DNA from 3 places in the Acidiphilium multivorum AIU301 genome. Region 2 is predicted to be linked to each of the others. Evidence: riboswitches for the same ligand, from Rfam matches in the RefSeq annotation. Region 2 holds a riboswitch; each other region holds the start of a gene.

Region 1 (6,717 bases), on a different replicon from region 2:
CGAGAACATGCCGTGAAGGTAACTCCCCATCACCCGCCCGTCGCCGGACACGGCACCCTCTGGCTGGCCTGCGACCTCGGCGAAGGGCCGGGCACAGTCGGGTCCCCGAGTGCGCCCAATGTGGATCTCGTAGCCATCGAACTCCGCCCCGGTGGCGGTGTGGCGGGCAGAGATGCGGGTCAGCGTCTTGTCCCCGCCCATGATGGTCTCGACGTCCAAAAGACCTAGGCCTGGGCTCTCGCCCGCTGGCCCCTCGATGCCTTCCGGGTCGGCGATCCGCGTCCCGAGCATTTGGAAGCCGCCGCAGATGCCAAGCACCGCGCCACCCCGACGGCGATGCGCGGCGAGGTCGATGTCCCAGCCTTGCGCGCGCAGAAAAGTGAGGTCGCCGCGTGTCGATTTGCTGCCTGGCAGGATCACGAGGTCGGTGTCGCCCGGCAGGGCCTCGCCCGCGCGCAGCATGGTGACGCTGACGGCTGGCTCGGCAGAGAGCGGGTCGAGATCGTCGAAATTGGCGATGCGCGAAAGCGCGAGGCAGACCACCCGGAACGGTCCGCCTTTGGCGACGCGCCCGAGGTCGAGCGCGTCCTCCGCCGGCAGGCGCGAGGCGCCGGGGAACCACGGCAGCACGCCGTAGCCGCGCCAGCCGGTCCTGCCCTCGATCAGGCGGTACCCAGCCTCGAAGAGCTGGGGATCGCCGCGGAACTTGTTGATCAGAAAGCCCACGACAAGCGCCGCATCCTCCGCGTCGAGCACGGTCTGGGTGCCGACGACCTGGGCGATCACCCCGCCGCGGTCGATGTCTCCAGCCAGCACCACCGGCACGTCGGCGGCGCGCGCGAAGCCCATGTTGGCAATGTCGCCCGCGCGCAGGTTCACCTCTGCCGGGCTGCCCGCGCCTTCGACGAGTACGAGATCGTGGGCCGCCTTGAGGCGGTTGAAGGATTCGAGCACCGGCGCCATCAGCTCGGGCTTGCGCCGGGAATAGTCCCGCGCCCGCATGGTGCCGATGCGGCGGCCCTGAACGATCACCTGAGCGCCGAGGTCGGTTTCGGGTTTGAGCAGGACCGGGTTCATATCGGTCACCGGCTCCAACCCCGAGGCAAGCGCCTGAAGCGCCTGGGCGCGGCCGATCTCCCCCCCGTCGGCGGTCACGGCTGCGTTGTTCGACATATTCTGCGGCTTGAACGGCGCCACCGTCAGCCTGCGCCGCCGCGCCGCGCGGCACAGCCCCGCGACCAGCATCGACTTGCCCACATTCGAGCCGCAACCCTGGATCATCAGCGCCGGCATCGCGCGCTCCCCACCCCGTTTATCAAGTTCGTCTTGCTCGTGGCCCAAATTTCCCGGCGCAGTGCCCTCTGACGTTCAGTACTCCACCCCCGCCTGCGCCTTGATTCCGGCGCGGAACGGGTGCTTGACCAGCGTCATCTCGGTCACAAGGTCGGCAGCCTCGATCAGCCCCTCGGCGGCGTTACGGCCGGTGAGGACGACATGGGTCATCTCGGGCTTCTCCTCGCGCAGGAAGGCGATCACGGCCTCGATGTCGAGGTATTCGTAGCGCAGCGCGATGTTGATCTCGTCAAGAAGGACCATACGGATCGAGGGGTCACGGATCAACTCCTTGGCCTTTTCCCAGCCGGCCTCGGCGGCAGCGATGTCGCGGGCGCGGTTCTGGGTTTCCCAAGTGAAGCCCTCGCCCATGGCGTGGAACTGGCAGAGATCCCCGAAATGCTCGGTCAGGAGCCGTCGCTCACCCGTGTCCCAGGCCCCCTTTATAAACTGGACGACCGCGCAGGGCATGCCATGGGCGATGCAGCGCAGGATCATCCCGAACCCGGAGGAGGACTTGCCCTTGCCGGGGCCGGTGTGGACGATGATCAGGCCCTTCTCGCCGATCTTCTCCGCCATCATCCGGTCGCGCGCGGCCTTGATCTTGGCCTTCTTGGCGGCGTGCTCTTCCTCGCTGACGGGTTTGCGGCCCATTGCGTCGCTCCTTGTTCTTGACAACAGGCTGCATCCTGCCACACCTGACGCCATGCTGGTGCCCGGCTTGCGTCGGGCCTAAGAGGGAATGCGACAGGGGGAACCCCGAGCGCAGCCGCCCCCGCGACCGTGACCGGAGAGGTCGCCCGATGCCACTGGTCCGCGGACCGGGAAGGCGGGCGTCCGCAGGGCCGAGAGGCTTATATCCGTTAGCCGGGAGACCTGCCAGCAGCAAAACTGACCGGGCGGCCGGGGTGCGCTGCGACCGACGGTGGTGTGGCATTCTGGCCCGTCCTCGTCTCGCATGCCCCCAGGGCCGCCGCCAACCGAGAGGACCCGATGGGCACGACGCTCCATGTCTGCATCACCTGCCGCGCCGGGCAAGAGCCGGTGGAGGGGATGCCCTGCCTCGGCGCGCGCCTGCTAGCCGCGCTTCAGGCCGGGGACTGCCCCGAGGGCGTCACGATCCGCCCGGTCGAGTGCCTGTCTGCCTGCAATACCGGCGCCGCCGTCGCGCTCTCCGCCCCAGGGCGGTGGAGTTATATCTACGGCCGGCTGGCCCCCGAGGATGCGCCCGACATCCTCGGGGGCGCCGCAGCCTATGCCCGCGCGCCGAACGGCCTCGTACCCTGGCGCGAGCGGCCCGTGATCTTCCGCAAGCAATCCATCGCAAGAATCCCCCCGCAGGAACCCGCGCCATGAACGACCTCGCCAAGATACCCGTCACCGTCGTCACCGGCTTTCTCGGCGCCGGCAAGACCACGCTGATTCGCCACCTTATGGCCAATCCGGGTGGCCGTCGCCTCGCCGTGCTGGTCAACGAATTCGGCAGCCAGGGGGTGGACGGCGAGATTCTGAAAAGCTGCGCCAATGAGAGCTGCCCAGTGGAGAACATCGTGGAACTCGCAAATGGCTGCATCTGCTGCACCGTCGCCGACGAGTTCCTGCCGACGATGGAGGCGATCCTCGCCCTACCGAAGCGGCCCGACCATATACTGATTGAGACTTCCGGTCTCGCCCTGCCGAAGCCGCTTTTGAAGGCCTTCGACTGGCCCGCCATCCGCTCGCGCATCACCGTGGACGGCGTTATCGCGCTGGCCGACGCCGAGGCCGTGGCCGCCGGCCGCTTCGCGCCGGACCCGAATGCGGTGCTGGCCCAGCGCGAGGCCGACGACAGCCTCGATCACGACACGCCGCTGGGCGAGGTCTTCGAGGACCAGATCGCCTGCGCCGACCTGATCCTGCTGACCAAGGCCGATCTCGCCGGCGAAGCCGGCATCGCCGTCGCCCGCGCCGCGATCGAAGCCGAGGCGCCGCGCCGCATCCCGATGGTCACGGTGCGCGATGGCAAGGTCGACCCGGCCGTCATCCTCGGTCTCAATGCGGCTGCGGAGGACGACCTCGCCGCCCGCCCCTCGCATCACGATGGGGCGGACGATCACGAGCATAACGACTTCGATACGATCGTCGTCGATCTGCCGGAACAGGCAAGCCAGGAGGCGCTGGAGGTCGCGATCGAAAAGCTGGCAGCCGAGCAGAATATCCTGCGCGTGAAAGGCTATGTCGCGCTGGCCGACAAGCCCATGCGGCTTCTGGTTCAAGCGGTAGGTGCGCGGGTGCGCAGCCAGTTCGACCGGCCCTGGGGCAGCCTGCCCCGTGGCTCCCAACTGGTGGTGATCGCGGAGCGCGGCGATGTCGATGCCGCGCGCATCCGAACCGCGCTCGGCGCTTGAGGGCGTGCGCGCGCCGTGCATGTCATCTTCCGCGAGAGTCATGGACTAGAGGAGACCGAGACCCCGCAAGATCTCGGCCAGGATCCGGCCGATCTTGTGGTGCTCTCGTTTTCCGACAGTGACCTTGGCGCCTTCGCGGCGGGCTGGCACCGCGCGCGGGAGGCGGGTAGCACCCTTCCCACGCTACGACTCGCCAACCTAGTGGCGCTGCGCCATCCGTTGTCGGTTGACACCTATGCCGAGCGTACCCTGGCCGGCGCCAAGGCGATGCTGGTCCGGCTCATCGGCGGCGAGGCCTACTGGAGTTATGGCCTCTCGACCCTGCGCGACCTTTCCCAACGGCAGGGGTTGGCGCTCGCCGTGCTGCCCGCCGACGGGCGCGAGGATCCGGCACTCGATGCCTATTCGACGCTGCCCGTCTCCACCCTGCGCCGGCTTTCGGCCCTGTGCGATGCCGGAGGGGCGGTTGCCGCGCAGGCGGCACTGGCGCAGCTCTCGCTTGCCGCCGGACTCTATGCCGGGCCGGTCGCAGGCGCGAAGACGATGCCGGAGGTCGGGCTATACCTGCCCGGGCGGGGTGTCGTGGCCGCACTGCCGGAGGATCCGCGGCCAGCGGCGGCGGTCACGTTCTACCGCGCCTATCTGACGGCGGCGGATCTCGGTGCGATCGATGCGCTGATCGGGGCTCTGGAGGCGGAAGGCTTTGCCGCTTACGGCCTTTTCGCGCCCTCGCTGAAGGCCCCGAGCGCCGCGCCGCTCGTTTCCGAGCTGCTGGCCGCGCATCCGCCCGCTGTCATCGTCAATGCGACGGCCTTCTCGGCGCAGGGGGCGGAGGGGCGCTCGCCGCTCGACGGGCCGGGGGCGCCGGTATTCCAGGTCGCACTCTCGACCGCGCAGCGGCGTGACTGGGCAGGTTCGGATCGCGGGCTGTCGCCGGCCGACCTCGCCATGCATGTGGTGTTGCCGGAGGTGGACGGACGGCTCTTCGCAGGGGCCGTCAGCTTCAAGGCGGCGACACCGCGCGATGACGCGCTGCAATATTCGCGCTTCGTACATCGGGCCGAGCCCGAGCAGGTGGCCCGCGCCGCCGCCCGGGTAGGGGGCTGGCAGCGGCTGGCCGCCACCCCGGCAGCGGAGCGGGAGCTGGCGTTGATCCTCTCCACCTACCCCGGCCGGGCGCATCAGATGGCCCATGCCGTCGGGCTCGATGCCTTGGCCTCGGCCGAGGCGATCCTCTCCGATCTCGCTGCGGCGGGCTACGTGACTGGCCCCGAGGCCGGGCTGGCAGCGCGGCTGGGGGCCGAGACGCTGGCCTGGCCGCTCGCCGATTACCGCGTCGCGCTTACCACCCTGCCCGAGGCGTTGCGCGAGCAACTCAACGAGGCCTGGGGCGCTCCGGAAGAGGATCCGGCGGTGCGCGACGGCGTCTTCCACTTCGCAGCCTTCGCGCTTGGCCGCATGCTCGTCGCACTGCAACCCGAGCGTGGGCACCGCGCCGGGCGGGAGGCGAGCTACCACGACCTCGCCTCCACACCGCGGCACGCCTATGTCGCTTTCTATCTGTGGCTGCGCGCCCGGCGGCTGGCGGCGCTCGTGCATATCGGCGCTCACGGGACGCTGGAATGGCTGCCGGGCAAGTCGGTCGCGCTCTCGGCCGATTGCTGGCCAGAGGCGCTTACCGGCGCGATGCCTGTAATTTACCCGTTCATCGTCAATGACCCCGGCGAGGCGGCGCAGGCCAAGCGGCGGCTCGGCGCGGTGACCTTGGGCCACCTTCCGCCGCCACTCGTCGGATCCACACTGCCTGAGGGGCTCGCACGGCTGGAGAGCCTGCTCGACGAATATTCCACCGCCGAAGGGCTCGACCCGGCGAGGCGGAGCCGGCTGGTCGCCGCGATTCGAGAGGAAGCGCGCGCGCAGGGGGTTGAGGATGACCTAGCGCTACCGCCCGGCGCCAGTGCAGCGGAGGCGATCACCCGGATCGACCGTTTCGTCTGTGATCTGAAGGAAAGCCGGTTCGGCGAGGGGCTCCACGTCTTCGGGCGCGGCGCCTGCGGGATCGAGGAGCGCACCGGGCTTCTTGCCGCGCTCGACGGCCGCCGGGTAGCGTCAGGGCCCTCCGGCTCTCCTGCACGTGGGCGGTCGGATGTGCTGCCCACCGGGCGCAACCTCTTCGCCGTCGATCCGCGCGCAGTGCCGACGCGGGCCGCCCATGCGCAGGGCGTGAAGCTCGCCGAGGAGCTGATCCGCCGCCATTTGCAGGACCAGGGCGACTGGCCGCGGGGGCTGATCGTAGACCTCTGGGGGTCTGCCACGATGCGGACGGCGGGCGAGGATTTCGCCATGGCGCTGCATCTTGCCGGCCTTGCGCCGGTCTGGGACGAAGGCTCCACTCGCGTCTCGGGATTCGAGGTGATCCCGCCAGCGCTGCTCGGTCGCCCGCGGATCGACGTAACGCTCCGCGTCTCGGGCCTCTTCCGCGACATATTCCCCGGCCTCGCCCAGCTCTTCGAGGCGGGCGCCGCGGCGCTGGCGGATCGCGAGGAGGATCCGGCTGAAAACCCATATGCCGCACTCAGCCCTCGCGTCTTCGGGCCGAAGCCCGGGGCCTATGGCCTCGGCATCGCCGCAGATCCCATCGATTTTAGCGATGCCGCGCGTGCGGCGGCGGGTGAGGCATGGCTGGCAGCTTCCGCCTGGGCGATCGGCGCGGATGGGGCAAGCCGCGAGGCCCGTTCGGCGCTGGAGGCCCGCGTGGGTACCGCCGATGCCTTCGTCCACTCCCAGGATCTGCCGGAGACGGACCTGCTGCTGGCCGAGGATTTTGCTGCCCATGAAGCCGGAATCGCCGCCGCCGCCGCGCGGCTCGGCCGGCCGGCCCCGGCGCTCTACCACCTCGACGCGACCAACCCGGAGGCGCCGCGCGCGAGGGCGCTTTCGGAAGAGATCGCGCGCGTCATGCGGGCCCGCGCCGCCAACCCAGCCTGGGCCGAGGGGA
Region 2 (6,717 bases):
GAAGAGGGTGAGCGCGCGGCTGATCCGGTAGTTCACCGCGAGATTGACGATCGTGCCGGGCTGGGCGAGGCCGACGCCGCTCGGATTGCCGGAGGTGATCGGATAGCCGGAATTGGCGTAGAGGAAATCCGAGAAGCGGCCGACATAGCGGATGGCGGGCTCGATCGACAGCGCCGGGATCGGGCGGATCGAGAGGGTGAGCGATCCGGCGTTTTCCGGCCGACGCAGGAGGGCGGTGCCGGTCGCAGCATCGCGGGCGATGGTGCGCGTATAGTCGATCTGGCCGGAGAGCCAGGAGGCCGGCGCGAAGCCGATGCCCGCCTCGATGCCGTGAATCCGGGCGCGGGCGACGTTTTCCTCCGTGCTGGTGCCGTCAGGCAGGGAGGTGTACTCGAACAGGTTCGAGATGTCCTGGTGGAAATAGCTCATCCGCAGCGTAACCGCTTCGGGCATGCCGAAGGCGGGCAGCACGGTCTCGAAACCGAACCGGTAGCCGACCGAGTGTTCGGGGTGGAGGTTCGGGTTGCCGTGATATCCGTAACTGTCGATGCCGTGCAGGTCGTAGAGCGAGGGGGCGAGAAAGCCGCTGCCCGCCGAGGCTTTCAGCCGCGTGTCGATTGCGGGTACGGCGAGCACGAGGCCGCCGCGCTCCGTCACCACGGTGCCGTAGCCGCTGACCGAATCCGCACGGACAGCGCCCTGCACCGACAGGCGGCGCGCTATGGTGGCCTGCGCGCCGAAATGCCCCGCGGTGGTGGATTGCGAGGCAGCGAGGCTCTGGAGGTAGGGATAGCCGCCAAAGCTGGCGTTGTAGTTTTCGACCGCCGTATCGTGTGTGGTCTCGATGCCGGCGACGAGCGTCGGGTCGGTCATCGGGCCAAAATCCGGCAGGCGGATCACGTTGTTCCACTGGATCACAGTGCGATCGCCGCGATAGCCGCTGTCGCCGGCGAACTGGTTGGGGTCGGCGGGATCGAGCAAAGTCAGGTAGCGGCGGTCGTCCTGGATGTGGGCGATGTCGAGTTCGGTGATCAGCCGGTTGTCGAACAGGTGCGACTTCACGCCGAAGCGGAAAAAGACATTCGAATCGAAGCTGTTTTCATAGGGATCGTCGAAGATCGGATAGCCGAGATCGGGATATTGGCTCCCGGTCTGCCGCGCGCGGACGATCAGCGAGATCCGCGTGCCGGCGACCGGCGTGTAGCCGAAATTGACGGCGCCGAGCTTGTAGCGGAACGGATCGCGATGCGCGGCGTAGACGGCGAGGCGCCGCGCCGTCGCGTCGAACCCTGCCTGTTCGATGAGGGAGCCGGTGATCGCGTAGTCGAACCTGCCGCTCCGGCCGGAGAGTGTGACGCTGCCTTCGCCCTGGCCGGGAAAGCCGCCGGCGAGGTCGTAATCGACATGCGGCGCGCCGTGCCCGCGCTTGCTGATCAGGTTGATGACGCCGCCGATCGCGCCCGAGCCGTAGAGGCTGGACATCGGGCCGCGGACCACCACGATCCGCGCGATATCGCCGATGCCGGAATTGCCGAAATTGAACGCGCCGTTGGCCACCGAGGGATCGTTCACCGGCACGCCGTCGCGCAGCACCAGCACGTCTTCGGAATTCGTGCCGTCGATGAAGACGGAGGTCTGCGCGCCCGGCCCACCCGATTGCACGACGTTCAGGCCGGGAACCGCCTCGAGCGCCTGGGCCAGGGTCGTCACGCCGCGCCGGCGAAGTTGCGCCGCCGTGATGACCGTGACCGATGCGGGGGTGTCGGCAATGGGTGTCCGCACATAGGAGGCGGTGACGGTCTCGATCGGCACGGTGCCGGCGGGAAGCCGTGCGCTCTGGGCGCGGGCGCCGACGAGCGTCCCGCACAAAGCGAGGGGGACGAAAAAGATGTGTCGCGCGAACTCGCGCATGGAAAAACTCCGGTCCGGCACCCGGCGAGGCGGGTGTTGCCATCAGGGCGACCGAAGGCTTCGGGACTTCACCCTTCGCACCCGGTTCACCCCGCCCGGACGCGCGCGCATGGTCTCGGAACCGGCCGGTCTCCTGGCTCGCGGGTCATGGGCGCGTTCGGCCTTCTCGCGGACGGTCTGCGCCGCCTCGCAATGGCCGGGATGAACGCGCCTCGCCGCTCACAGTTGCGGGGGCAGCCGCAGCCGGGGCACGATCTCGCCCTTCTGCGTTCCCGTTTCAGCCCTTGCGGGCCACCGATTCCTATCCAAATCATTATGCCGCCGGATCGGGCGGCGCAAGCGCGCCGGCTTAGCCGAGGCCGAGCAGGCCGGGCAGGGCCGAGAGATCGCTGATCGCCGCATCGGGCGCGCCAGGCAGCCGCTCCGCCGGCTGCCGCGCCCGGTTGCACCAGGCGACGCGGAAGCCGAAGGCCGAGGCGCCGTAGGCATCCCAGCCATTCGAGGAGACGAAGCAGACTTCCTTGCGCTGGACCCCGAGCCGCGCCGGCACCAACTGGTAGACGCGCGGATCGGTCTTGAACACGCCGACCGCCTCGACCGACAGCACATGGTCGAGCACGTCGCCGAGCCCGGCATGGGCAATGGCGGCGGCGAGCATCGCCGGTGTGCCGTTCGAGAGTATCGCCGTGGTGATTCCCTTCGCTTTCAGCGTGCCCAGCGTCGCCTTCACCTCGGGATATGCCGAGACGATGCGGTAGAGTGCGAGCAGCGACTCGCGCCGCTTCGGGTCGGCGAGGCCGGTCGCCTCCAGTGCGAAATCGAGCGCGTCGGCGGTGACGGTCTCGAAATCGGTATAGAGGTTCTGCAGGCTGCGCAGCCAGGTGTATTGCAGCTGCTTGTCGCGCCAGAGCGTCACCAGCGCCGCGCGGCGGTCATCCGGCACATCCGGACAGCGGGCGACGGCGGAGCCGAAATCGAAGAGCGTGCCATAGGCGTCGAACACGCAGGCGCGGATACCCTGGATTGCAGACATCGAGTTCCTCCCGTTCAGGCGGCGGCCGGCAGACTGCGGGCCAGACCGTCATAAGCGTCGAACATGCGGTCGCACCAAGCGTTCAGCGTGTCATCCTCGGCGAGGATCTTCACCGGGGTCGAGGCGTGGGCCCAGAGGAAGGCGCTGAAGGCGACATGGTCGGCGTAGTTCGGCGCGTCGCCGGCGAGGAATTTCTGATCCGCCAGCGTGCTGCGCAGCGGGCGCAATGTGGCGCGGAGGGCGGCGATATTCTCGTCGCGCGCCGCCCGCAACGCGCCGACCGTGGTGCCGAAGGCCGCCTCGCGCGTCGACCGGAAATAGTCGCGGTCGCCCTCATGCAGGATGTCGACAAGGTCGGGCAGTACCACCTTCGCGATCGCAGGATGCACTGCCTCGCTGGTCCACTGGTTGACGAAGCGGGCGAGGCCGCGGCCGGCAGCGCCGCCGAACAGGCTCGGCCGGTCAGGATAGGTGTCCTCGAGGTAAATCGCGATGGCCCAGCTGTCGTGCACGTGGCGGGTGCCGTCGACCAGCACGGGCACCTTGCCCTGGCCGGAGAAGGCGATGGCGTCCTTCTCCATGAAGCGCCAGACCACGGTCTCGCAGGGCAGGCCCTTGTGCGCCAGCGCGAAGCGGGTGCGCCAGCAATTCGGGCTGAACCGGACGCGTTCGTCGGCGCCGGCGAGATCGTAGAGCTTCAGGGGTTCACGCATCAGGGTCTCCTTGCCCGCGGGCCGAACGAGTGCGCCCGCGTGTCGCGGATACGGTCGGCGTGTTGTTGATCGTCTGCGCCAGATCGCAGGCGCGCCGCGCGGCGATTGCCGTGAACCGGCGCTTCAGGTTGGGAAAATCGTCGTGGGAGTGCCGATGCCGCGCTCGCGGCTCGATCCGGAAATCGAGCCCGGCCTCTTCGTGCAGGATCACGGTCTGGCGGCCGTTCGGCGTGGTCCGGCAGTGAAGACCGCTCATGGAGTCCCGGATCCGCCGGGATGAAGGCGGCTCATCGCGTCGGCGACCAGCCGGTCGAGCCGGCCGGGATCTGGATCGAGGCGCGCCAGGGTGCGCAAGGCGAGAACGGTCGCGAGGAGGAGTTCCGCCTGCGCCGGAGGTTCGATCCCGGCGGGCAGGCGCCCCTGGTCCCGTGCGTGTTCAAGCCGATCGCGAAAGAATGCTTCCAGCTGGCTCAGCCGGGCATGGACCTGAGCGCGGGCCTCAGCCGAAATCGGTCCGCCATCCATCGCGCTGTTGACCAGCAGGCACCCCATCCGATGCGGGTCCTGCGCCGAAACATGGCTCAGATTCGCGAGAAGCCCGGCGATCGCCGCGATCGGATCGTCTTCGGCGGCAAACCGTTCAAGAAGCGGCACCATCATGTCATCGGCATAACGGTCGATAGCGGCGCGGAACAGGCCGTTCTTGTCGCCATACCGATGATAAAGCGCAGCGGCACTGAGCCCCGTGGCCTCTGTCAGGTCGCGCAACGAAGCCCCGGCATAGCCCTTGCCGAGAAAGATCGGAATGGCCCGATCGAGCAGGTCTTCGTTTGTCAGACTGCGTGGGCGCGGCATCGGGCAGCTGTACTGGTTTGAATCATCGTCCACCATGATATAATGTAACGTTTGCTACAAAACAACGTGTCTCGGGACCGCACTAGAAGCCAGCCAACATGATGACTCAACCGCATCTCGTCTACTTTGCAGACCCTATGTGCTCCTGGTGCTGGGGTTTCGCGCCGGTGATCAACGCCATCCGCGGGAGGTATGGCGAACGCCTGCCGGTTCGTCTGATCGTTGGCGGGCTGCGGCCCGGCACGACCGAGCCGATGGACGAGGCCGCCAAGGCCCGCACCCGCGGGCATTGGGAGCATGTGCGGAACGCGTCTGGTCAGCCTTTCGATTTCTCGTTTTTCGACCGCGCCCGCTTCGTCTACGACACCGAGCCGGCTTGCCGTGCGCTGGTGGTGGCCCGTCGCCGCTCGATGGCGGATGCATTCGACCTTCTCGCCGCCATCCAGCGTGCTTTCTACACCGGGAACGAGGACGTCACGAATCCGGTTGTGCTTGCCGGAATCGCAGCACGGCTCGGCTTCAACGCGAACCAGTTCCGCGATACGCTCTGTTCCGACGAACTCGGTGCCGAAACCTGGCAGGATTTTGCGATTACCCAGCAGGCCGGCATCACCGGGTTTCCCACCCTCATCGCGAGTTCCGGCACCGAACACGAGTATGCCCTCGTGACCGAAGGCTTTCAGCCCGCGGCTCGGCTGGTTCCAGCACTTGGCCGCTGGCTGGGGGATACGTCGCTCTCTGGCGCCGCCGCCCTGGCGGGCTGATCGGGGCGGCCCGCCTGCCGCCGGCGAAGGGCCGCGCGACAGCGTTCTGCCGGTGTGGGTTGCCGTCCGGCGCGGGCAGGATATAGACGGAACATGACCTCACGCATCTATCGTCCCGCGACCAAACTGGTTCATGCTGGCCAGGTCAGGTCCAACTTCGCCGAGAACGCCGAAGCGCTCTACCTCACCTCCGGCTTCGTCTACGATAATGCCGAGCAGGCGGAAGCGACCTTCAAGGGTGAGATCTCCCATTATCAGTATTCACGCTTCGGCAACCCGACCGTGAGCATGCTGGAGGCCCGGCTCGCGACCCTGGAGGGGGCGGAAGCCTGCCGTGCCACGGCGACGGGAATGGCCGCGGTCAATGCCGCCCTGCTCGCCCATCTCAAGGCGGGAGACCGCGTGGTCGCCTCGCGCGCGCTGTTCGGCTCGTGCTCGTGGATCGTCTCCACGCTGCTGCCGCGCTACGGGATCGAGAGCGTCTTCGTCGATGGCGGCGACCTTGCGGCGTGGGAGGCCGCGCTGGCGCCGGGAGCGGCGCTGGTGCTGCTCGAAACCCCGTCGAACCCGATGCTCGAGATCATCGACATGCGGGCCGTGGCGGATCTTGCTCACAAGGCCGGCGCGATCGTGGTGGTCGATAACGTTTTCGCGACCCCGCTGCTGCAGCGGCCGCTTGAATTCGGCGCTGATGTGGTGGTCTATTCCGCGACGAAGCACATGGACGGCCAGGGCCGCGTGCTCGGCGGCGCCGTGCTTGGCGGCAAGGACTGGATCGACAACACGCTCCAGCCCTTCACCCGCAATACCGGCCCGGCGATCTCGCCGTTCAATGCCTGGGTGATCCTGAAGGGGCTGGAGACAATGGCGCTCCGCGTCGGCCAGGCCTCGCGTTCGGCCGCCGCCATCGCCGACCATCTTGCCGGCCAGCGGCAGGTCATCCGCGCGCTCTACCCTTTCCGGGCCGATCATCCGCAGGTCGATCTCGCAAGGCAGCAGATGAGTGCCGGCGGCACACTCGTGACCTTTGAACTCGACGGCGGCAAGGACGCGGCGTTCCGCTTCATGAACGCGCTCGAGCTCATTGCGATTTCCAACAATCTCGGTGACTCGAAATCGATGGTGACGCACCCGGAAACCACCACCCATTCGCGCATCGCGCCGGCCGAGCGGGCGCGCCTCGGGATCAATGGCGGCACGATCCGCTTCTCGGTGGGGCTCGAGGATGTCGCCGACCTGATTGATGACCTTGATCGGGCGCTGGCGGCGCTGAAATGAGGCGTTGGCGGATTGAGCGCGGTCCGGTCGCTCGGCAGGGCCGCCGTCCGCTACAAGTGACTTGCCCGGATGCCTGTGAGCGGCAAGGGCAGCGGCTTCGCGTCTTGATGCTTGACGCCCGCCTCACGCGGCGATAAGCACTCTCCCACACGGGCCGCGGCAA
Region 3 (6,717 bases), 1.0 Mb from region 2:
CGCCCGGCGAGCAGCACGGCGAAGCGGAGATGCGGCGCGGCCGGCACGGCGGCGGCCATGCAGATCGCGCTCGCCACGGTGTAGACGCCGAGGCCGCGCAGCATGCAGCGCCGCCCGCCCCGCTCGTCCGCCAGGCGGCCGGCCTGCGCGCGGGTCAGCAGCGTGGTCAGGAACGGCAGGCCGACGGCGAGCCCGCCGAGCGCATTGTCGAGCCCGAGCCGGTCGTGCACCTCGATCGGCACGGTCGGCAGCGCCATCGCGACGGTCAGGTAGGAGACGAACAGGATCCCCGTCAGCACGATGACGCGGCGCTGGGCTGCGGCGGGGGATGCGGCGATCGGCATGCGGAACGGGCTCCGGCGGCGGGTTGCGGCCGATGCCGGTGTATCCGCGATCGGCCGCGCCGCAAACGCCGCCCCGCGCGGTGCCGGCCGGATGGCGCGCATCCGGCCGGCGGGCGGGATCAGGCCGGGATCGCCTCCGCCCGCAGCCGCCGCGCGGCGCCGACCAGGTTCTCCAGCGCCGGAATCACCTCGCGCCAGTTGCGGGTCTTCAGCCCGCAATCCGGGTTCACCCAGAGCTGGTCGTCCGCCAGCTTCCGCCGGGCGAGGCGGAGCAGGGCGAGGATTTCCTCCTCGGGCGGGATTCGCGGGCTGTGGATGTCCCACACGCCGGGGCCGATCTCGGCCGGGTAGGCGGAGGGGCCGTGGCCGGCGAAGGCCTCCAGCAGTTCCATCCGGCTGCGGGCGGTCTCGATCGAGATCGCGTCCGCATCCATCGTGGCGATGGCCGGCATGATGTCCTGGAATTCGGCGTAGCACATATGGGTGTGGATCGCCGTGTCGTCGCGCACCACGGCGGTGGCGAGGCGGAAGCAGGACAACGCCCAGCGCAGATAGGCCTCGCGGTCGGCGGTGCGCAGCGGCAGCCCCTCGCGGAAGGCCGGCTCGTCCACCTGGATGATGGCGAGGCCGGCGGCCTCGAGGTCGGCCACCTCGTCGCGCAGCGCCAGCGCGATCTGCCGGCAGACCGTCTCGCGCGGCAGGTCGTCGCGCACGAAGGACCATTGCAGCATCGTCACCGGCCCGGTCAGCATCCCCTTCACCGGCCGGGCGGTGAGCGACTGGGCATGGCGCGCCCAGCGCACCGTCATCGGCCGGGGCCGCGCGACATCGCCCCAGATGATCGGCGGCGCCACGCAGCGGCTGCCATAGGACTGCACCCAGCCATGCCGGGTGAAGGCGAAACCGTCGAGCTGCTCGCCGAAATACTTGACCATGTCGTTGCGCTCGAACTCGCCGTGCACCAGCACGTCGAGCCCGATCCGCTCCTGCAGGCGGATCGCGTCCTCGGTCCAGGTCGCGATCGCTTCGTCGTATTCGACGGCGCCGATCTCGCCGCGCGCGAGCGCCGCCCGGGTCCGGCGCACGCCCGAGGTCTGCGGCAGCGAGCCGATCGTCGTGGTCGGAAAGGCGGGCAGGGGCAGGCGCTGCCGCTGCCGCGCGCGCCGCGCGGCGTGCGGGGCGGGGCGGCGTTCCATCTCCGGTGTCGCGCCCAGCAGCCGGGCGGCGACGTCGGTCCGGTGGACCCGCGCGCTGTCGCGGCGGGTGCGGAGTGCGGCGTCAGAGACCTCCAGCGCCTCGGCGATCGCGCCCTCCCCCTCGTCGAGGCCGCGGGCGATGGTCGCGACCTCGGCGAGTTTCTGGGTGGCGAAGGCGAGCCACGGGCGGATCGCCGGATCGAGCCGGTCCTCCTGCGCGAGGTCGACCGGCACGTGCAGCAGGCTGCAGCTCGGCGCGATCATCAGCCGCTCGCTGCCGCCGAGCGCGCGCGCCGCCTCGCGCGCGGTGGCGAGGGCGGCGCGCAGGTCCGCCCGCCAGACATTCCGCCCGTCGACCAGCCCGAGCGAGAGCCATGTCGCCGGGCCGATCGCGGCGAGGACCGGCGCGAGATCGTCCCGGCCGCGCACCAGGTCGAGATGCAGGCCGGCGACCGGCAGGGCCAGCGCGGTCGGCAGGTTGTCCGCGATCGGCGCGAAATAGCTGGCGAGCAGCAGGCGCGGCGTCGCCCCGCGGGCGAGGGTCTCATAGGCGTGGCGCAGCGCCGCCCGCGCCTTCGGCGCGAGGTCGAGGGCGAGAACCGGCTCGTCCATCTGCACCCAGGCGCAGCCCTCGGCGGCCAGCTCCGCCAGCACCTGCGCATAGCAGGGCAGCAGGCGGTCGAGCAGGTCGAGCGGATCGGACCCGTCATCGGTCTTGGCGAGCAGCAGGAACGAGACGGGGCCGAGCACCACCGGCCGGGTGCGGCGGTGGCGGGCCAGCGCCTCGCGGAACAGCGCGAGCGGACGGTTGGCGGTGACCGCGAAATGCTGCCCCGCCGCGAGCCGGGGGACGAGATAGTGATAGTTGGTGTCGAACCACTTGGTCATTTCGAGCGCGGGCAGGCCGGCCGCGGCATCGCCGCCGCCGGTGCCGCGCGCGAGGGCGAAATAGGTCGGCAGCGTCACCTCGCCGCCGCGCCAGCCATAGCCCGGCGGAATCGCGCCGACCATGCAGGCGGTATCCAGCACATGGTCGTAGAGCGCGAAATCGTTCGAGGGGATGTGGCCGATGCCCAGCCCCTGCTGCAGCGAATGGGACTCCGCGCGCAGCAGGCGCGCCGCCTCCTGCAGGCCGGCTTCGGACAGCTCGCCCGCCCAGTGCGCCTCGAGGGCCGATTTCAGTTCCCGCCTGCGGCCGATGCGGGGAAAGCCGAGACTGGTCGCGATGCTCATGCGCGGCCTCCCCGGTGGGCGTGGGACCGCGAACGGCGCGATGAGGGGGAAACGAGAGGACGCGCGCGGCAGGCGCTGCCGCTGATGCGTGCAGTCATGGGTCGGCTCCGGCTTCCGGTGCACCCCGCCCGGCAGCAAGGTTGGTGCGACACCGGCAGGTCTCCTGGCTCGCGGCTCGACGCTGGTGGCCCTGCCTTCCCGAACCGCTACCGGTTCAGTGGCTCGCCCTTGCGGGCGGACGGACCACCGGCTCGCCGCTGACAGTTGCGGGGGCAGCCATCGACTTGCTTCCGGGACAATGAAGCCCGGCCGAAGCGCACGATGTTCCCTTTTCACCCGCTCGCGCGGGACCGGTGACGAATGTCGTATGCCGCCCGGACGGACATTCGGCAAGGGTGGCGGCATCCGCCGCGCCGGCAAATAATCGCGTCGTCCGCGCAGAATCGTTGCAGTCATGGATCGAGTTCGATCGGTATTTCATCCCCGGGGCGAAAATCGGCAATCACGGCTTGTTTATTGCTTGCCTATCCGGTTGTTACCCACACCCACTAAATGTAGGGTGTGTCCATTCCCCGGAATAAAGCTCGTCAAAGGTTGGTGCGGCTGCCCTACCCGCGATTCCGAGCAGCGAGCGGAACGCGTTGAAGGGATAGAGGCGCCGGTTGAACCGAAACGTGAATTCATTGAGGTAGGCTTGTAGATGTTTGGCGCTGACCCCGTGATGGATGCCGTTGATCCAGGTCTTCAGGTTGGTAAAGACCAAGTGGACGATCGGCAGGAATTCTTCTGCCACCTCCGGGTCGCCGCATTCGGCGATTGCATGGTGGTCGAACCCGCGCCTTCCGAGACCGGCATAGCCGCTCCAGTCGTCGGTAACGATCAGCGATCCGGGAGCAACGGCGTTTTCGACGAATCCGCAGAGCGAATTGGCGCTACGGTCGGGGACAACAGCGAGACGAACGCGTCCCGCGTAGCGACCGTCTTTCCGATTGTCGAGCTTGGTTCCCGGTTTCCGGTGGCGCACCTCCACGGCACAGGCGACGAGAACCTTGTGATGGACACCCCGTCCATCGCCTCGGGTTCGTCCTCCAACCCACGTTTCATCCACTTCGACGTGTTCTTGCGGCGTGTCGCCAATCTTGTCGCGCTCGGGGCGCACCATCCCGGCGCGCAGCTTATGAAGGATGCCGAAGGCGGTCTCGTAGCGCGACAGGCCGAGTTGCCGCTGAAATTGGACGGCCGACATTCCGGGCGTCTGGCTGGCGATCAAGTAAGCCGCCCAGAACCAAGTCGACAGCGGCGTGTGACTGCGTTCCATAACGGTCCCAGCCATCAGGCTTACGTCTTTGCGACAGGCCCGGCAGCGCAGAACGCCCGGGCGCGCCTCGAAACGGAACGGCTCGCCAACGACGCCGCACCTTGGGCAGGCGAACCCTCCATTCCAGCGGGCGCTTTCGAGATAGGCGGCACAGGCCGCGTCGTTCGGGAAAATACGCTGGAATTCCGGCAGAGACTGCGGGAACGGCAGGTCTTCACGGGCCAGGACATCCATGCCCAACACTAGATCTAGTAGGTATGGGAGTCAACCGGATAGGCAAGGTTTATTGGTTGCGAGTATTGACCGTCCGGCTTCTGTGGTCATATCGGTCGGTCAAATTTCAACAATTGGCCGTGACTGGCTCATTGCATCAAGGGGAGCAACCATGCGGGCACAATTCAGACGCGCCTGGGGTTTTTGCGCGGCGGGAGTCCTGGCCTCGGGCCTGGCGCTGGCGGGCATCGGCCAGGCGTCCGCCGCGACGGCGCCGTCGGTCCTGAAGATCGGCACGCTCTATGCGAGCAGCGGGTCTTTCGCGGTGGCGTCCGAGGGGCAGTATCACGGGCTCGAATACTGGGCGAAGACGGTCAACAAGTCCGGCGGCGTCTTCGTCAAGGCGTTCGACAAGAAGATCCCGGTCAAGATCGTCGCCTATGACGACCAGAGCTCGACCGCGACCGCGACGACGCTGTACAACCAGCTCATCACCCAGGACCACGTGAACCTGCTGGTCGCCGATTTCGGCTCGGTGCTCACCTCGGTCGCGATTCCGCTGGCCGCCGAGCACCACATGCTGCTGATCGACCCGACCGGCTCGGGGGCGAACTTCTTCACCAAGAAGACCGACTATCTCGCCGATGTCAGCATTCCCGCCTCCACGGTGTGGCCGCTGCCGCTCGGCCATTTCCTGCTCGACCACAAGATCAAGCGCGTCGCCGTCATCTACGATTCGAACGATTTCGATGCCTCGCAGGCGGAAACGCTGAAGGCGACGCTGAAGAAGGGCGGCGTCACGCCGGTGTATTATCACGGCGTGCCCACCAGCGAATCCAACTACACCGTGCTGCTGCACACGATCGCGGCGCACCGGCCGGATGCGGTGATCGAGTTCGGCTATCCGCCGAACGACATCGCCTTCCTGCACACGCTGGCCGGCAGCGGCCTGCACTTCAAGATGACGTTCACCATCTTCCCCGGCCAGCTTCTCGCCCTGATGACGAAGAATGTCGGCGCGAAAACCCTCGCCTATACCTACACCTATCCGACGCCGCCGCTCGTCTCCTTCGCCAAGACCACCTATGGCCCGAACACCGCGACCTTCGTGAAGGAGTTCACCGCGGCGACGCATAACGCGCCGAACTTCCTCGATGCGGCCGGCTACAATACCGGGCTGATCATGCAGGACATGCTCGGCACCGCGCCGAAATTCACCCAGCTCGCCTTCCATCAGGCGCTGATGGACATGTCCGGCAAGACGACGACGGTGCTCGGCCAGTTCAAGATCAACGCGAACGGCGCCCAGCTCGGCGAGCTGCTGCCGGTGGCGCAGCTCGTCCCCGCCGGCAAGACCAACAAGATCGTCGTGGTCTATCCGCAGGACAAGGCGACCGGCAAGCCGGTCTATCCCGCGCCGCACCACTGACCGGCGCCCCGGAACCGCAGGATCCCGGCCCGTGACGGGCCGGGATCTTTCGTCGATCCGGACCACTGGTTTCCAACTTCCCTGCAAGAAAGGGCGCGCCGTTGGCACTTCTCGAATACGCGCTGATCGGCGGCATTCTCTACGGCATCTTCTTCAGCCTTGTCGGCATCGGCCTCAATCTCGTCTTCGGCGTGATGCGGATGATCAATCTCGCCCACGGCCAGTTCATCATGCTGGGCGGGTTCGGCGCGTGGCTTCTGGTGCATGACCTTCACCTCAACCCGATCTTCGGCATTCCGCTGGCGATTCTCGGCGGGATCCTGATCGGCTATCCGCTCTATTACGGCGTGGTGCCGCGCCTGCAGCGCAGCCAGGACCCGGAGATGCTGTCCTTCATCCTGTTCTTCGGCATCGCCCAGATGATCGAGGCGGTGATGCTCCTCATCTTCGGCGCGGACCAGCGCTCGCTGCCCGGTAACGCGCTGGGCTCGGGGAATATCGGCGCGTTCGGCCAGGAATTTCCGGACAGCTGGTGGGTCGCCGCCGCGGTCAGCGTCATCTGTATCGGCGGGCTCTGGCTCTATTTCACGCGCACGCGGCTCGGCTTCGCGACGCGCGCCATCATGGCCGACCGCGACGAGGCGCGGGCAACCGGCATCGATGTCGACAGGGTGTCGGCGATCGCCTTCATGATCGGCCTCTCGCTCGCCGGGATCGCCGGCGTGTTCGTGCCCTACATGGTCGGCTCGGTGTCGCCCTCGATCGGCGACGGGCTGACCACGACATCCTTCGCCATCATCATCATCGGCTCGCTCGGCAATCCGCTCGGCACCGTGGTCGGCGGCCTCGTGTTCGGCGTGGGAACGATGCTGATGCAGACCTACTACGCCTCGTGGTCGAATCTCGTGCCCTATGCGCTGCTCCTCATCATCGTGCTGATCCGGCCCTCCGGCCTGCTCGGCAAGGCGGTGCGCAGTGCGTAAG

The links. Region 2 has a riboswitch for cobalamin ahead of ACMV_RS17100 (TonB-dependent receptor plug domain-containing protein). Riboswitches for the same ligand answer to the same signal wherever they lie in the genome.
Region 1: linked by a shared signal. The riboswitch ahead of ACMV_RS17440 (DUF1636 family protein) and the one ahead of ACMV_RS17100 (TonB-dependent receptor plug domain-containing protein) in region 2 are both predicted to bind cobalamin.
Region 3: linked by a shared signal. The riboswitch ahead of metE (5-methyltetrahydropteroyltriglutamate--homocysteine S-methyltransferase) and the one ahead of ACMV_RS17100 (TonB-dependent receptor plug domain-containing protein) in region 2 are both predicted to bind cobalamin.

Annotation. Positions count from the first base shown of each region.
Region 1 covers NC_015178.1:58,444-65,160, reverse strand. The annotation lists gene ACMV_RS17450 (cobyric acid synthase) at 1-1,293, opposite strand, end outside; gene cobO (cob(I)yrinic acid a,c-diamide adenosyltransferase) at 1,369-1,986, opposite strand; cobalamin riboswitch at 2,026-2,230, shown strand; gene ACMV_RS17440 (DUF1636 family protein) at 2,326-2,688, shown strand; gene cobW (cobalamin biosynthesis protein CobW) at 2,685-3,719, shown strand; gene cobN (cobaltochelatase subunit CobN) at 3,735-6,717, shown strand, end outside.
Region 2 covers NC_015186.1:3,742,162-3,748,878, forward strand. The annotation lists gene ACMV_RS17100 (TonB-dependent receptor plug domain-containing protein) at 1-1,911, opposite strand, end outside; cobalamin riboswitch at 2,018-2,225, opposite strand; gene ACMV_RS17105 (haloacid dehalogenase type II) at 2,261-2,944, opposite strand; gene ACMV_RS17110 (glutathione S-transferase family protein) at 2,959-3,657, opposite strand; gene ACMV_RS17115 (hypothetical protein) at 3,650-3,913, opposite strand; gene ACMV_RS17120 (TetR/AcrR family transcriptional regulator) at 3,910-4,512, opposite strand; gene ACMV_RS17125 (DsbA family protein) at 4,611-5,276, shown strand; gene metZ (O-succinylhomoserine sulfhydrylase) at 5,370-6,554, shown strand.
Region 3 covers NC_015186.1:2,710,140-2,716,856, reverse strand. The annotation lists gene ACMV_RS12235 (MFS transporter) at 1-344, opposite strand, end outside; gene metE (5-methyltetrahydropteroyltriglutamate--homocysteine S-methyltransferase) at 464-2,773, opposite strand; cobalamin riboswitch at 2,910-3,143, opposite strand; gene ACMV_RS12225 (IS1595-like element ISAcr1 family transposase) at 3,309-4,325, opposite strand; gene ACMV_RS12220 (ABC transporter substrate-binding protein) at 4,477-5,733, shown strand; gene ACMV_RS12215 (branched-chain amino acid ABC transporter permease) at 5,835-6,716, shown strand.